4 regions of the Lentzea sp. NPDC055074 genome follow, and region 1 is predicted to be linked to each of the others. Evidence: riboswitches for the same ligand, from Rfam matches in the RefSeq annotation. Region 1 holds a riboswitch; each other region holds the start of a gene.

Region 1 (3,784 bases):
CGGCACCGTCATCGGCTTCGGGCGCGAGACGTCGCCGTGGATGATCGGCGGCCGCACGCACCTCGACCCGTACGACTGCACCCACGCGAACTCCGTGCTGGCGAAGCCCTCCAGGTGCTCGGCGAAGTACTGGACCATGTCGTTGCGCTCGGGCTCGCCGTGCACCAGCACGTCGAGGCCGATGTCCTCCTGCAGGCCGATCACGCGACCGATCTCGTCGCGCATCCGCTGCCCGTACTCGTCCTCGGTGATCTCGCCGCCGCGGACCGCCGCGCGCGCCCTGCGGAGGTCACCGGTCTGCGGGAACGAGCCGATCGTCGTGGTCGCGAGCGGCGGCAGTCCCAGCCGGGCCTGTTGCGCGGCGGCACGTTCCTCGTAGGGCGCGCGGACGCGGTGTTCCGGCCGCAGCGACTCGACGCGCGCCCGGACGTGGTCGTCACGGTGCGGGCTCGGCACCGGGCGCTTCGCCTCGTCCGTCCACGCGCCGCCGGCCTCGCCGCGCAGGGCGTTGCCCAGCACCACGATCTCGCGGACCTTCTGCCGCGCGAACGCCAACCGCGCCTGCACGTCCGGTTCTAGGTTCTCGGCCTCCAGGTCGTACGGCACGTGCAGCAGCGTCGAGGACGACGAGACGACGACCTCGCGCGCGAACCCCAGCAACGACACGGCTTTCGCCAACGCCGCGTGCAGGTCGGTGCGCCACACGTTGCGGCCGTCGACCAGCCCGGCGACGAGGATCTTGTCGCGCAGCGCGGGGATCGCGACCGGCGTGTCCGGCGCGCTGACGAGGTCGAGGCCGATCGCCTCGACCGGCGACTGGGCGAGGATCGGCAACGCCTCGCCCAGGTCGCCGTAGTAGCCGGTGACGAGCAGCTTCGGCCGGCCGGGCAGGCCACCCAGCGTGCGGTAGGCCCGCTTCAGGGCGTCGAGCTCGGCGGGGCTGCGGTCGGCGGCGAACGCCGGTTCGTCGAGCTGCACCCACCCGACGCCCTCGACCCTCAGCCGGCCGAGCAGCTCGACGTAGACCTCCAGCAGGCCGTCGAGCAGCGTCACCGGGTCGAAGCCCGGCGTGGTGCCCTTGGCCAGCAACAGGAACGTCACCGGGCCGAGCAGCACCGGCCTGGTCGTGACGCCGAGGGCGCGGGCCTCGCGGTACTCGGCGACCGGCCTGTCACCGGAGAGGCGGAACTCGGTGTCCGGGCCCAGCTCCGGCACCAGGTAGTGGTAGTTCGTGTCGAACCACTTCGTCAGCTCCAGGGCCGCGGCGCCGTTCCGGCCGCGTGCCGCCGCGAAGTAGGTGTCCAGTTCGGACAGACCCAGGTCGCGGAACCGTTGCGGGATCACGCCGAACAGCTGGGCGGTGTCGAGCACCTGGTCGTAGAACGAGAACGTGCCGGACGGGATCGAGTCCAGTTCGGACAGTTCGGCCCAGGTCTGAGCCCTGAGCCGTCGCGCGGTCTCCCGCAGGGCGGCTTCGTCGATCGTCTCGGCCCAGTACCGCTCGACCGCGCGCTTCAGTTCGCGCTTCGGTCCGATCCGGGGGTAGCCGAGAACGGTGCTGCCGATGGTCACAGGCTCTCTCCTCGCGAGCGTGCGGAAGCACCGGAGTCCCACGAGCAGCGCAGCACGGAAGCCGCACCCGTCAGCCCGCCCGAGAGGCTCCGGAGCACCGCGCACCGGGTTCGGTGCACGGACCTGCGGCAGGTCTTCGGACTCGTGGGCGCCGTGCACACTCCTACCGGCCGTCGCTTCCCAGGTCTCCCGACCCAGTGCTGTTGACGGCTTTCGTTCCCACTCACCGCTGCGGGGCAGTCCCGGACTCGCACCGGGTTCCCTTTTGCTCCACCCCGGAGGACCGGGGTGAACCGCTGGCGTGATCGAGACTAGCGGGCCGCGCCGAGCATGCCCAGCGCCATGTCGGCGTACTGGATGGTGAGATCGCTCAACCCGGACGAGGAACGGATCCGCCACCGCCGCATCGCGTTCTACCGCCGCCTCGGCGCCGTGCTGCTACCCGTCAACGGCTACCCGCCGCCGCAGGGCAGCGCCGGCTACCCGACGCTGCTGACGGCCGCGGACCACGAGCCCCGGTCCCCGGCCGCCGCCGACGACCTCGAACGGATCGTGGTCGCCGTCCACGGGCACCGGCACGGGATCGCGCCGACCGACCCGTGGTGACCGGGACGTCGCGGCTCAGCGCCGTCTCACCCGCGGGCTGAGCCGACCTTCCAGTAACCGCTGAACATGATCGCCTTTCGGTCCACCCCGCGGTCCTTGACGAGGTGCCGCCGCACCCCGGTCGCGAGCGCCGACTCCCCGCACGCCCAGGCGTACTCCACAGTGGACAGCGCCTTGTCCTGGATCGCCTCGACCACAGCGGATCCGGGCTCGCCGTCCCCGCGGAACACCCACTCCGCGTCGAGGTCGACCCGGTACGACTCGTCCGGCACCTCGGCGAACACGTGCACCGGCCGGGTCTCGGCCTCGAGGATCGCCGCGAGCGCGGGCAACGCCGTCTCATCGGCCGCGAGCAGCACGGCCCCCTCGGCGGGCGGCCGGTAGGCCGAGCCACCGGCGCGGAACCCCGCCTCGTCCCCGGCGCTCGCCCGCCGCGCCCACCGCGTGCCGGGCCCGGCGTCACCGTGCACGACGAAGTCGACGTCGATCTCGGCGACCTCGGGCCGGTGCGCGCGCACCGTGTACCAGCGCAGGTCGGGCCGCGTCTCCTCCGGCATCGCGCGCAACGACGTGCGGACGTTGATGCGGTCGTCGGCCGGCATGACGAGCTCGCGGCCCGTCGCCATCAGCAGCCCGAAGTACTCGTCCGGCCCCGTGACCGCGAACGACTCGAACTCCGGCGCGTGGAAGGTGATCCGGCGCATGTGGTCGCCGAGCTCGCTCACCGCCGTCACGGACATGACGAACTGGTCGAAGACCTCGCGACGGTTCGCGGGCGCCATCATCATCTCGGCGGCCTTGGTGGCGGCCTTGACGGTGAACCGTTCGAAGGCGGAGTAGCGCGACATGCCCGCACCGTACACGTTTGGTTAGGCTTACCTAAATAGTCGGGCGAAATCGAGACCGAGGGCGCACACTGCGGACATGTTCCCCAGGACCGCGCAACAACAATGGTGGTTCGAAGAGCCCGAGAGCAGGAACCGCAGCCAGGCCATCGGACTGCGGCTCGCCATCGCCTACCACCAGCGCGACGCCGAGCGCGTCGAGAGGCTGATGCCGCGCGACCGGGACGAGACCTGGCTGGTGATGGGCGCGCTGGAGAACGGCCTGCTGGCGCTCAACCAGATCTACCCGCCCGGCCCGCCGGACGAGGTGTGGGAGCGGGTCACCCCGATCATCGACGCCGGCGCGCCCAAGGGGGTGGCGGCGCGCACCCGCGCCCTGCTCGCGGCCATGTCCCACGCGATGTACAACGCGACCTTGGGGGAGGTGTACGAGCGCAAGGAGGAGGATCCGTACACGGGGGCGCACCTGTACGCGGCGATCACGGCCATGCGGGCGGCCGAGCACGAGGACGGGGTGCGTCGGATGCAGGAGCGGGCGGACGAGCTGGACCCGCCGCGGTGACGTTCTTCCCGGTTTGACCTGGGGAAACGGGCGTGAGGCGCAGCTAACAACCACCCCGACGTGCATTGTCATACATCGTCGTGCATAATTCTCAACGTGTCCAAGGTGCTCACTTCACTTCCCGCCGGCGAACGCGTCGGCATCGCCTTCTCCGGTGGTCTCGACACCTCCGTCGCGGTCGCGTGGATGCGTGAGAAGG
Region 2 (3,784 bases), on a different contig from region 1:
ACGACGCCCTGCAAGCGGGCGGTGAGCTGCTTCTTCGCGGCCGTGACCTCCGAGCCGTTGCGGTGGATGAGGACCGCCTCCGACTCGCAGATCGGCTCGCCGAACGGCACCAGGTCGTGCTGGCGCAGGGTGCGGCCGGAGCCCACCACGTCGGCGATCAGGTCGGCCACGCCGAGCTGGATCGAGATCTCCACGGCACCGTCGAGACGGATCACCTTGGCGGTGATGCCACGGGCCTTGAGGTCACGCCCCACGAGCCTCGGGTACGCGGTCGCGAGGCGCTTGCCTTCGAGGTCGGAGACCTTCCAGTCGGTGCCGCGAGGCCCCGCGTAACGGAAGGTCGACCCCCCGAAGCCCAGTGCCAGCAGCTCCTCGACGGAGTTGCCGTTGTCGTCGGCGCCCGAGTCGGCGGCCAGGTCACGGCCGGTGATGCCGAGGTCCAGGTCGCCGGACGCCACGTAGATCGCGATGTCCTTGGGACGCAGGAAGAAGAACTCGACCTCGTTGTTGTTGTCGAGCACGGTCAGGTCGCGCGGCTCGTGCCGCTGCCGGTAGCCCGCTTCGGTGAGCATGGCGGAGGCGCGTTCAGCGAGCGCACCCTTGTTCGGGACTGCTACGCGCAGCATGTGAAAGTCTTCCGTCAGAGGTACTTGTAGACGTCTTCGAGGGTGAGCCCACGGCCCAGCATGAGCACCTGGAGGCGGTAGAGCAGCTGCGAGATCTCCTCGGAGAGCTTCTCGTCGGACTCGTACTCGGCGGCGATCCAGACCTCGCCCGCCTCCTCCAGGACCTTCTTGCCCTGCGCATGGACCCCGGCCTCGAGCGCAGCGACGGTGCCGGAACCCTCCGGCTTGGTGGCGGCTCGTTCGGTCAGTTCAGCGAACAGGGAATCGAAGGTCTTCACGGCACGACATCCTCCCATCCCGCTGACCCCCGTCCACACCGCGGTCGCATCTGTCCCAGGCCGTGGACGTGATCTGTCCTGCATGGACACCCGGTAGCGTGAACTTCTGTGTCTGAGTTCGCCGAGGTGCTCGAAGCACTGCGCCGCGTGCGCGGGATCAACCCGTTCTTCGCTCTCGACGTGGGCCGTCCGGACGAGTCCTGGCTGCCGGGAACAGCGCTTCTCGAAGGACCCGCTCTCAAGAACACGATCGACGCCATCGCGATTCGGTACAAAGCGGAAGAACCACGCGTCGCCGCCAGCCTGTTCTTCCTCAGTTACACGGCCCGGTTGCTCAGCCCTCTCACGGCCGCGAACATCCCGATCGACGTGCGGCCGGAGAACCTGTGGTGGCGGCACCACGTCACGGACGGCCTGAGCGTCCGCATAGACCAGCCACGCCTCGGCCCGCCCGCCGCCGAGGCCCTCGCGCCCGTGGTGGAGGCGGTCCACGCGCAGGTCCCGGTGGCGCGCGGGCTGCTCTGGGGCAACGCGATGTCGAACGTCGCGGGCGCGCTCAAAATGGTTGTGCGCGCACGCATGCTCACCGCCGAGGAAGCGGAAGAACGCGGCGAACGGCTCATGAGCGCACCGCCGTTCGAACAGGCGGGAGAATTCCTGACTTTTCCCGGCGAGGTCACGTTCCGGCGTCGGTCGTGTTGTCTCTATTACCGCGTCGCCGCAGGTGGGAAGTGCGGTGACTGCCCACTCGTGAAGTGAGGAACGCAACAACTCTTATGGCCGGTTGTGCTTAACGTGCCGCTCAACTTACGGTGCACCCGCCGCAGTGACGGGAAGCCGGTGAGAATCCGGCGCGGTCCTCGCCACTGTGACCGGGAAGCGATCCCCGCCGAGCACGTCACTGGTCCCCGCCGGGACTGGGAAGACGCGGGGGCAGCGTTGATCCGGGAGTCAGGAGACCGGCTGCGGCGCCGCAAGGAGAGTTGACCTTCCACGAGGTATGGAGGAGCCCGTCATGACGAGCCCCGCAGCAAGCCTGTCCGCCGTCCGCGTGCCCAAATGGGCCTTCGCCGTCTCTGTGCTCGGCCTGATCGTCACGTACCTGGTCCTGCAGGAGAACGGTCTCGCGCTCGGCGCGGGTTCCGAGTTGCTGCACGAGTTCTTCCACGACGGCCGTCACGCCCTCGGCGTCCCCTGCCACTGATCCCATTCCCCCGATCAAGCAGATGACGACGTACAAGTCCCTTGCGCTGCGCGGAGTCGCGGCCGGCGGTATCGCCGGTGTCGCCTCCGCGCTGGTGCAGCTCCTGGTGACCGAGATCCCGATCCGCGCCGCGCTCGCGGTCGAGGAGGCTCGCGCACCCGCCGGTGAGGAAACCGGCCATTCGCACGGTGGCGAGGACGAGCTCGTCAGCCGCGGCGCCCAGGTCGTGGGCGGCATGCTCGGCGTGGTGATCGTCGGCATCGCCGTGGGCCTGGTGTTCGCCACCGCCTACGCGCTGTCGAAGCGCTGGTTCGCCGGCAGCACGCCGTTCAGCCGCAGCTTCACGTTCGGTGCCGCGGTGTTCGGTGCCGTGGCGCTGCTGCCGTGGCTCAAGTACCCGGCCAACCCGCCCGCCGTGGGCGACCCGGAGACGGTGAACTACCGGACCGCGCTCTACCTCGGTGTGGTGGTGGCCGGCCTGGTGATCGTGTGGGCCGCCAGCTGGCTCGCCGAGCAGCTGCGCGCCCAGTCTCAGCCGGTGCGGACGACGGTCGTGCTCCTCGCGGTGGCCGCGGCCTCCGCGGTGGTGCTGCTGGCGTTCCCCGCGCCGCCGGACACGATCCCCGCGGACATGCCGGTGAACGTGCTGTGGCAGTTCCGCCTCAGCTCGCTCGCCCAGCTCGCCACGCTCTACGTCGGCCTCGGCGTGGTGTTCGGCCTGCTGGTCGACCCGGCCACGCGCAGGGTCAAGGCCTCCGAGAAGGCCGCAGTCGCGTGATGGTGCGGGGTGGCCGCGAGGCCACCCCGCACACCCAACCGCGGGAACGCATCCACAACGGGTTGCGCGTCAACGCATCCCGCACCTTCGACCAGATCACGGCCGCTCCCGGGGCAACTGGTCTCTGGCGTCCCGCCGGCGCCGAGAACCTGATCCCGGCGCGGTAAACCCCGTTGTCCCCGGAGGATTCCCAGCGGGAACGACGTCGGGAACATTCCTCGAGGAGTTCGTCCCGATTGCCGCGGCCGGCATGGGCGACTACCTGTTCATCGACGAACGTCCGGGTCCGGAGTCCGGGTGCGTCCGCGAGTGGGACGTGGACGAGGGCAGCCGGCTGCCCTCGCTCTGGCCGAGCCTGTTCGCGATGCTCACGGACATCGCGGACGACGCCAGGCTCCGCTGGCGGCGGGTGCGGCCCTAGAGCGCCTTCAGGACCTCGACGTCCACGCCGACGAGCGAGTCGCGGAACACCCGCCGCTCCCCCGCCTCGACCTCGACGTCGCACGGCACCACGAGCACGGTGCACCCGGCGGCCACCGCGGCGGCGACACCGGTCGGCGAGTCCTCGATCGCCACGCACCGGGCGGCGTCCACGCCCAGCAGCCGCGCCGCCTTCAGGTACGGCTCGGGCAGCGGCTTGTTCAGCCCGTCCACCTCGTCCCCGCACACGGTCACGTCGAACAGGTCCCGCCCGATCGTGTCCAGCGCCACCTCGGTCAGCGACCGCTCGGTCGACGTCACCAACGCCATCGGCACGCCCGAAGCACGCACGGCCTTCAGAGCCTCCTGCGCGCCCGGACGCCACGGCAGACCGGCGCGGAACACCTCCTCGGTGCGGCGCGAGATCCACGCGGCTCCGTCGGCCATGTCCGCCTCGGTGGGCTCGATGCCGACGTCG
Region 3 (3,784 bases), on a different contig from region 1:
GCCCGCGGGCCGGCCGCAGCGGCGGGCGCATCCCGACCAGTGGACCGGACGGCGGTGCGGGGTTCCGAGCCAGGCACGGGCGTCGGCGCGCACGTCGGAGAGCGACTTCGCGCAGCCGGGACGGCCGGTGCAGGCGCTGACGCCGTGCCAGGGGGAGTCCGAGTCGGTGATGAGACCGGACGTGTCGGTGCCGGCGGGCACGACGAGACTGCGCCACGGGGTCAGGCGCAGGGCCACGCCGGGTAGCTGGCCGGCGTCGAGCCGGCCCAGTGGAACCCCTGGGGTCAACGGTGAAGGTGCGACAGGAGTCACAGCGGGGGTGACGCGCGGGCCGTCGGAGGTGCCGAAGTGCGCGGTGATCTTTCGCACACCGTCGTCCACTTCGGACAGGCGCCAGGCCGCTCCGCGCAGCCGCTGGAAGAGGCGGGCGGCGGTCACCACGGCGTCGGCGGGGTCGGTGACGCGGACGCCCGTGTCCGTTCCCGCGAGGAGGAGGGCCCACGTCGCCGCATCGGCTCTGACCAGGCCGAAGTCGCCACCCAGCCCGCTCACCGCGTGCCCCACCGTCAGCAGGAACCGGCCCGGCAGCGACGCCAGCTCCGGGTCCGCGCACAGCACTGCATCGATCTCGTCGACCAGCGCCTGGTCGTTCTCCAGAGGCGCCGCGATGATGTTGCGGATCCGCTCGTGCGAGGCCGACGGCAGCAGGCCCGCCGCAGACAGCCGCGCGCCCAGTTCGACACCGTCCGCGAGGCCCCTGATCTGGAGGTTCGCCCGCGAGGTCAGTTCCACTGAACCGTTCCCGAGCTCCGCGGCCGCGGAGCGCACGACGTCCCACTGAGCAGCGGAAAGAGTGCCGCCAGGCACCCGGATGCGCGCCAGCCCGCCGTCCGCCGCCTGGTGCAGCTCGACGGCGCCGGGGCAGGCGTCCGGGTGACTACGCATAGGTCGGACTGTAACCCGCCGGTTAGGGTGAGCCCGAACGACGAAGCGCAGGAGGAAGCCGGTGTGAATCCGGCGCGGTCCCGCCACTGTGACCAGCGGACAACCGCTGGGAGTCAGGAACTCTGCTTCGCCAGTCACCCGCAACCTGGGGCGCGGACCCCACGAGGGATGGAGCCTGCGTGATCCTTCTGCTGTCGACCTCCGACACCGACCTGCTGTCGGCGCGCGCGAGCGGTGCCGAGTACCGGCTCGGCAACCCCGCGCGACTCACGACCGACGACCTGCCCGCGCTCGTCGAGGGCGTGGACCTGGTCCTCGTGCGCATCCTCGGCGGCCGCCGGATGTGGGAGGAGGGCCTCGACTGGCTGCTGGCCTGTGGGCTGCCCGTGGTGGTGCTCGGCGGTGAGATGCAGCCCGACGCGGCGCTGATGGAGCTGTCGACGGTGGCCGGTGGCGTGTGCGCCGAGGCGCACCTCTACCTCGCGCACGGCGGTCCGGCGAACCTCACCGAGCTGCACAAGTTCCTCTCCGACACCGTGCTGCTGACCGGCCACGGCTTCGAGGCCCCCACCGCCACCCCCACCTGGGGTGTGCTGGAGCGCGAGGCCTCGCAGGCCGAAGGTCCGACGGTCGCGGTGCTCTACTACCGCGCCCACCACGTCGCCGGGAACACCGCGTTCATCCACGCGCTGTGCGATGCGATCGAGGCCAAGGGTGGCAAGGCCCTGCCCGTCTTCTGCTCCTCGCTGCGCACCGCCGAACCCGAGCTGCTCGACACGCTGCGGCAGGCCGACGCGCTCGTCGTGACGGTGCTCGCGGCCGGTGGCACGAACCCCGCGAAGGCGTCCGCCGGTGGCGACGACGACGCGTGGGACGTCGGTGCGCTGGCCGCCCTCGACGTGCCGATCCTGCAGGGGTTGTGCCTCACGTCGAGCCGTGCGACGTGGGACGAGAACGACGACGGACTGTCTCCTTTGGACACCGCGACGCAGGTCGCGATCCCCGAGTTCGACGGCCGGATCATCACGGTCCCGTTCTCCTTCAAGGAGATCGACTCCGACGGTCTCACGATCTACGTCGCCGACCCGGAACGGGCGCTGCGCGTCGCGGGCATCGCCGTGCGGCACGGCCGGTTGCGCCACATCCCGGTCGGCGAGCGCAAGGTCGTCGTCATGCTGTCGGCGTACCCGACCAAGCACTCGCGCATCGGCAACGCGGTCGGGCTCGACACGCCCGCGTCGACCGTCCGGCTGCTGAAGGCCATGCGCGAGCACGGGTACGACATCGGCGACGAGCTGCCGGGCGTCGACGAGCTCGACGGCGACAAGCTGATCCACGCGCTGATCGCCGCCGGCGGCCAGGACGCGGACTGGCTCACGCAGGAGCAGTTCGAGAGCAACCCGATCCGCATCGCCGCGGCCGACTACCGCGAGTTCTACGAGACGCTGCCCGACGACTTCCGCGAGTCGATGCAGGAGCACTGGGGCGAGGCTCCCGGCACGCTCTTCGTCGACCACTCGAAGTCGAAGGACGGCGAGATCGTGCTGGCCGCGCTGAGGTCCGGCAACGTGGCGGTGATCGTGCAGCCGCCGCGCGGGTTCGGCGAGAACCCGATCGCGATCTACCACGACCCGGACCTGCCGCCGTCGCACCACTACCTCGCGGCGTACCGGTGGGTCGAGTCGAACTTCGGCGCGGACGCGGTGGTGCACGTCGGCAAGCACGGCAACCTGGAGTGGTTGCCCGGCAAGACCGTCGGCATGTCGGCGTCCTGCGGCACGGACGCGGCGCTCGGCGACCTGCCGCTGATCTACCCGTTCCTCGTCAACGACCCCGGTGAGGGCACGCAGGCGAAGCGGCGTGCGCACGCCACGCTGGTCGACCACCTCGTGCCGCCGATGGCCCGCGCCGACAGCTACGGCGACATCGCGCGCCTGGAGCAGTTGCTCGACGAGTACGGGAACATCTCCGCGATGGACCCGGCCAAGGTGCCGGCGATCCGCGCGCAGATCTGGACGCTGATCAAGGCCGCGAAGCTCGACCACGACCTGGGGCTCGACGACCGGCCGCACGACGCGGAGTTCGACGAGTTCATCCTGCACGTCGACGGCTGGCTGTGCGAGGTCAAGGACGTCCAGATCCGCGACGGCCTGCACATCCTCGGTGAGGCGCCGATCGGCAGCGTTCGCGTCAACCTCGTGCTCGCCATGTTGCAGGCGCGGCAGATGTGGGGCGGTCAGGTCGCCGCGCTGCCCGGCCTGCGCGAGGCCCTCGGGCTCGTCGGCACGGCCCGCGAAGACGTCGACGCGATCGAGGAAGAGGCTCGCGTGCTCGTCCAGGCGATGGAGGACGCGGGCTGGGACCGTGCCGCCGCAGCGGGTCTGCACGAGTCGGTGGACGTGCAGAAGATCCTGGAGTTCGCGGCCGTCGAGGTCGTGCCCAGGCTCGCGCGCACCACGGACGAGATGACGAACGTCCTGCACGCCCTGGACGGCGGCTACATCCCGGCCGGCCCGTCGGGTTCTCCGTTGCGCGGCCTGGTGAACGTGCTGCCGACCGGACGCAACTTCTACTCGGTCGACCCGAAGGCCATCCCGTCGCGGCTCGCGTGGGAGACCGGCCAGGCGATGGCCGACTCGCTGCTGGAGCGGTACCGCGCCGAGAACGACGGCGAGTGGCCGCCCTCGGTCGGTCTGTCGGTCTGGGGCACGTCCGCGATGCGCACCGCCGGTGACGACATCGCCGAGGTGTTCTCGCTGCTCGGCGTGCGGCCGGTGTGGGACGACCAGTCCCGTCGCGTGACGGGCCTCGAAGTGGTGCCGCTGGAGGAGCTCGGCCG
Region 4 (3,784 bases), on a different contig from region 1:
TGCCGGACGTGAACGGCTGGTCCTGCCCGCTGTCGTAGAGGAACACCTTCGGACGCGGCTTGCCCGCCATCAGCTTGCCGGCGTTCTCGATCTGCTGCTGGTAGCCCTTCACGAGCTCCTCGGCCTTGGCCTCGACCCGGAAGATCTTCCCCAGGTTGCGCAGGTCCGTGTACAACGCGTCGAGTGCGGGCATGATGCCCCGCTGCTTGCCGACTCCGTTGCGACAGGCCTCGGTCAGCTGGTAGGTGCCGATCCCCAGTTCCTTCAGCGCGTCCGGGGTGAACCCGGTGCTCTCGCTGAAGCCGTAGTTCCACCCGGCGAAGACCAGGTCCGCGTTCGCTCCCTGCACGACCTCCTTCGACACCTTGTCGGACAGGTGCTTCACGCTCTCGAAGTCGGCCTTCCACGGCGAGGTCCGCACGTCGACGGAGTCCTTGCCGCTGATTACGTACCCCGCCATCCGGTCCTTCAGGCCCAGCGCGAACATCAGCTCGGTGATGCCGGTGTCGTTGGTGACCACTTTGGACGGGACGCGGTCGAACGTGACCTGCTGACCGCAGTTCGTGATGGTCACCGGGTCGGACGCGGAGGTGTCGGAGGCGACCGTCGCGCCGCAGCCGGAGACGAGCAGCAGCACTGCGCAGACAACGGTTCTCAAGGGGTGACCTCCTGGTCGAACAGGAGCTGGGGCACTCCTGTGGTGGGGTGGCGCACGACGTGCGCCGTGACGTGGAAGACCTTGGCGATCAGCTCGGGCACGAGGACCTCGTCCGGGGTGCCGGAGGCGACGACCCGTCCTTCGTCCAGCACGTAGAGGCGGTCGCAGAAGGACGCGGCGAGGTTCAGGTCGTGCAGCACGGTCAGGACCGTGATGCCGAGACCTCGTGCCAGGGAGAGGACGTCCAGCTGGTGCCGGATGTCGAGGTGGTTGGTCGGTTCGTCCAGCACCAGCACGCGCGGCTGCTGGGCGACGGCCCGCGCGATCAGCACGCGCTGCCGTTCGCCGCCGGACAGGCTGAGGAAGCTGCGGGACGCGAGGTGCGAGACGTCCACTGTGGCCAGTGACTCGGCCACCACCCGCGCGTCGAGAGCCGGGTCGCGGTCGTGCGGCAGGCGTCCCATCTCCACGACCTCGGCGACCGTGAAGTCGAACTCGACCTGCGACTCCTGGGACAGCGCGGAGAGGTCGCGGGCGACGGAGCGTCGCTTGTGGACGTTCTCGCCGTCGAGCAGCACCGCGCCCGCGTCCGGCTTCAACGCCCGGTAGACGCAGCGCAACGTCGTGGACTTGCCGCTGCCGTTCGGGCCGACGATGCCGACCACCTCGCCGTCGGCGTGCAGCGAGATGTCCGTGATGATGCCGCGCACGGTGACCTGGTCGATCTCGACGCGCATCAGCGGCCTCCGAAGACGTAGGACCGGCGGCGCATCAGGAAGATGAAGCACGGCACGCCGAGTGCGGCGGTGATGACGCCGAGCGGCAGCTCCTCCGGCGCCGCGAGCATCCGCGCGGCCACGTCGACCCAGACCAGGAACGAGGCTCCGGCGAGCGGCGCGAGGGCGAGCACCTTGCGGTGGTCGGCGCCGACGACCATGCGGGTGAGGTGCGGCAGCATCAGGCCGACGAAGCCGACCGCTCCGCTGACCGCCACCAGCACGCCGGTCATGGCCGCGGTGACGATGAACAGGTGCGTGCGGAACCGGTTGACCGGCACGCCGAGCGTCGTCGCGGTCTCGTCGCCCATCGCCATCGCGTTGAGCTGCCGCGCTTTGGTCGCGAGGTAGACGATCCCCGCGAGAGTCACCACGGCGGCGACCGGCAGCGACTGCCAGTTCGCGCCGCCGAGGCTGCCGAGCAACCAGAACATCGCGGCCCGCGCCGCCTCACCTCGCGGCGCCTGGAACACCAGCAGCATCGCCACGGCGGAGAACCCGTACGCCAGCGCGGTTCCGGTCAGCACGAGCCGCAACGGTGTGAGCCCCCGGCTCGTGCGCGCGGTGATGTAGACCAGAGCCGTGGCTCCGAGGCCGGTCAGGAAGGCCCCCACGGACAGCGCGTAGACACCGAACCCGGACAGCACACCGAGCGTCGCCACGGCCGTCGCGCCCACGCTCGCGCCCGACGAGATGCCGAGCACGTACGGGTCGGCGAGCGCGTTGCGGACCATCGCCTGGATCGCGACGCCGACCGCGCTCAGCCCGGCCCCCACGACGGCGGCGAGCAGCACGCGAGGCAGCCGGATGTCCCAGACGATGTGGTACTGCCCGGCGAGGTCCGCGGGGACGGTGCCGCCGGTGAGCGCCTCCCGGAGCAGGGAGACGGTGACGTCGAACGGCACGGAGACGGGGCCGAGCGCGACGCCCGCCACGATGCTGACGACGAGCACGCCGACGAGCGCACTGATCTTGGAGATCACTGGGTCCTTCCCGCAGTCCACGGCGGAGTTGGAGTTCCTCGGTCGTCGCGCGCGGGTGTTCGGGCTCGTCCCCTGCCAAAGGGGGACCTACCGTTGCGGGTCAGCGCCGGACTCAGACCGGTCTTCCCCCACGTACGACGTCAGTGACCCTACCTGCGGAAACAGAAAGTTCGGAAATTTTCCGGGTGTGATGTCGATCCGGCACCGGGCCCGTTCGACCTGTGGACGCCAAGCGAGAACCGGACCAGGGAGACACACCGTGAAGTACATGCTGATCATGCGCGCCACCGACGAGGCCTACGCGAACATGGGCGAGTTCGACTTCGACAAGATGCTCGAGACGGTCGGCGCGTACAACGAGGAACTGATCCGCGCCGGTGTGCTGCTCGCCGCCGAGGGCCTGGACGACGCCACCACGGGCGTCGTCGTCGACTACTCGCAGGAGCCGCCGGTCGTCACGGACGGCCCGTACGGCGAGACCAAGGAGCTGTTCAACGGCTTCTACCTCATCAACGTCGCGTCGATCCAGGAGGCGGTCGAGTGGGCGAAGCGCATGCCGATGACCGGGCCCGGGTTCAAGACCGAGATCCGCCGCGTGCCGTCCATCGAGGAGTTCCCGCAGGACAACGAGTGGATCAAGAAGGAGCGCGCGTGGCGTGAGGCCAACGGCCAGCTCTGATCCGCGGAGGGGAACACCGCAGCCCGGCCGGAACCTCCTGGCCGGGCTTCAGGACAACGGGGTGAAGTGCACGTGGAAGTGGAGATCGGTGCGGGAGCTGTTGCTCCGGGCGATCCACCACTCACCTGCCCGCACCAGCGCACCCGCGTAGTCGTGGTAGACCTCGCCCACACACGTCGTGGGCGGGTTCTCCGGCCCGACCAGCAACTTCACCCGCGCGTTCCAGCCGCCGGTGAAGTACACCGAGACGAACCCCGTCCTCTCGGCTTGGTACAGGGCGTCCAGCTTCATCTCGGTCCGCTGCCCCAGCGGTTCCGCGGCCCGCACCGCCGACGCGGCCCGCGCGGCGAGTGCCTCCAGGCGGCGCTCGTCGGCCAGCAGCGGCCGCACGGCCTCCAGTTGACCGCCCAGCACCCGCACCTGCTGCTCCAGCTCGGCGACCCTGGTCTCCAACGCCGTCCGTCGTGCTGACCCGAACACGAAACCCCCTGGGAATTCAGACGAACCCGGCCCCGGCACCACTGGGGTGCCGGGGCCGGAGAGTCCTGCTGATGAACCTCAGCCCGTGCGGACGTTCGACGACACGAGTGCCGCGAGACGGTCGCCGATGGCGTAGGTGGCCCCAGGCGACTGGTGGTCCCTGGTCGCGAGATCAAAGGCCACGGAGGCCTCGATCCGGCGGGCCGCC

What was found. A riboswitch is a leader RNA that binds a small molecule or an ion and turns the genes downstream of it on or off. The one in region 1 is predicted to bind cobalamin.
Region 2: linked by a shared signal. The riboswitch ahead of ACWF7A_RS15600 (CbtB domain-containing protein) and the one ahead of metE (5-methyltetrahydropteroyltriglutamate--homocysteine S-methyltransferase) in region 1 are both predicted to bind cobalamin.
Region 3: linked by a shared signal. The riboswitch ahead of cobN (cobaltochelatase subunit CobN) and the one ahead of metE (5-methyltetrahydropteroyltriglutamate--homocysteine S-methyltransferase) in region 1 are both predicted to bind cobalamin.
Region 4: linked by a shared signal. The riboswitch ahead of ACWF7A_RS37715 (FecCD family ABC transporter permease) and the one ahead of metE (5-methyltetrahydropteroyltriglutamate--homocysteine S-methyltransferase) in region 1 are both predicted to bind cobalamin.

The regions. Positions count from the first base shown of each region.
Region 1 covers NZ_JBSGUQ010000001.1:782,577-786,360, reverse strand. Annotated here, with positions in the region: gene metE (5-methyltetrahydropteroyltriglutamate--homocysteine S-methyltransferase) at 1-1,572, opposite strand, end outside; cobalamin riboswitch at 1,683-1,885, opposite strand; gene ACWF7A_RS03655 (hypothetical protein) at 1,915-2,178, shown strand; gene ACWF7A_RS03650 (siderophore-interacting protein) at 2,205-3,026, opposite strand; gene ACWF7A_RS03645 (hypothetical protein) at 3,103-3,585, shown strand; gene argG (argininosuccinate synthase) at 3,682-3,784, shown strand, end outside.
Region 2 covers NZ_JBSGUQ010000005.1:488,592-492,375, reverse strand. Annotated here, with positions in the region: gene hisG (ATP phosphoribosyltransferase) at 1-626, opposite strand, end outside; gene ACWF7A_RS15610 (phosphoribosyl-ATP diphosphatase) at 641-904, opposite strand; gene ACWF7A_RS15605 ((2Fe-2S)-binding protein) at 1,013-1,663, shown strand; cobalamin riboswitch at 1,712-1,886, shown strand; gene ACWF7A_RS15600 (CbtB domain-containing protein) at 1,920-2,108, shown strand; gene ACWF7A_RS15595 (CbtA family protein) at 2,131-2,886, shown strand; gene ACWF7A_RS15590 (hypothetical protein) at 3,137-3,307, shown strand; gene ACWF7A_RS15585 (HAD family hydrolase) at 3,304-3,784, opposite strand, start outside.
Region 3 covers NZ_JBSGUQ010000020.1:11,109-14,892, reverse strand. Annotated here, with positions in the region: gene ACWF7A_RS34695 (hypothetical protein) at 1-945, opposite strand, end outside; cobalamin riboswitch at 954-1,089, shown strand; gene cobN (cobaltochelatase subunit CobN) at 1,125-3,784, shown strand, end outside.
Region 4 covers NZ_JBSGUQ010000023.1:107,964-111,747, reverse strand. Annotated here, with positions in the region: gene ACWF7A_RS37725 (ABC transporter substrate-binding protein) at 1-658, opposite strand, end outside; gene ACWF7A_RS37720 (ABC transporter ATP-binding protein) at 655-1,395, opposite strand; gene ACWF7A_RS37715 (FecCD family ABC transporter permease) at 1,395-2,417, opposite strand; cobalamin riboswitch at 2,451-2,589, opposite strand; gene ACWF7A_RS37710 (YciI family protein) at 2,677-3,096, shown strand; gene ACWF7A_RS37705 (hypothetical protein) at 3,145-3,576, opposite strand; gene ACWF7A_RS37700 (3-isopropylmalate dehydrogenase) at 3,655-3,784, opposite strand, start outside.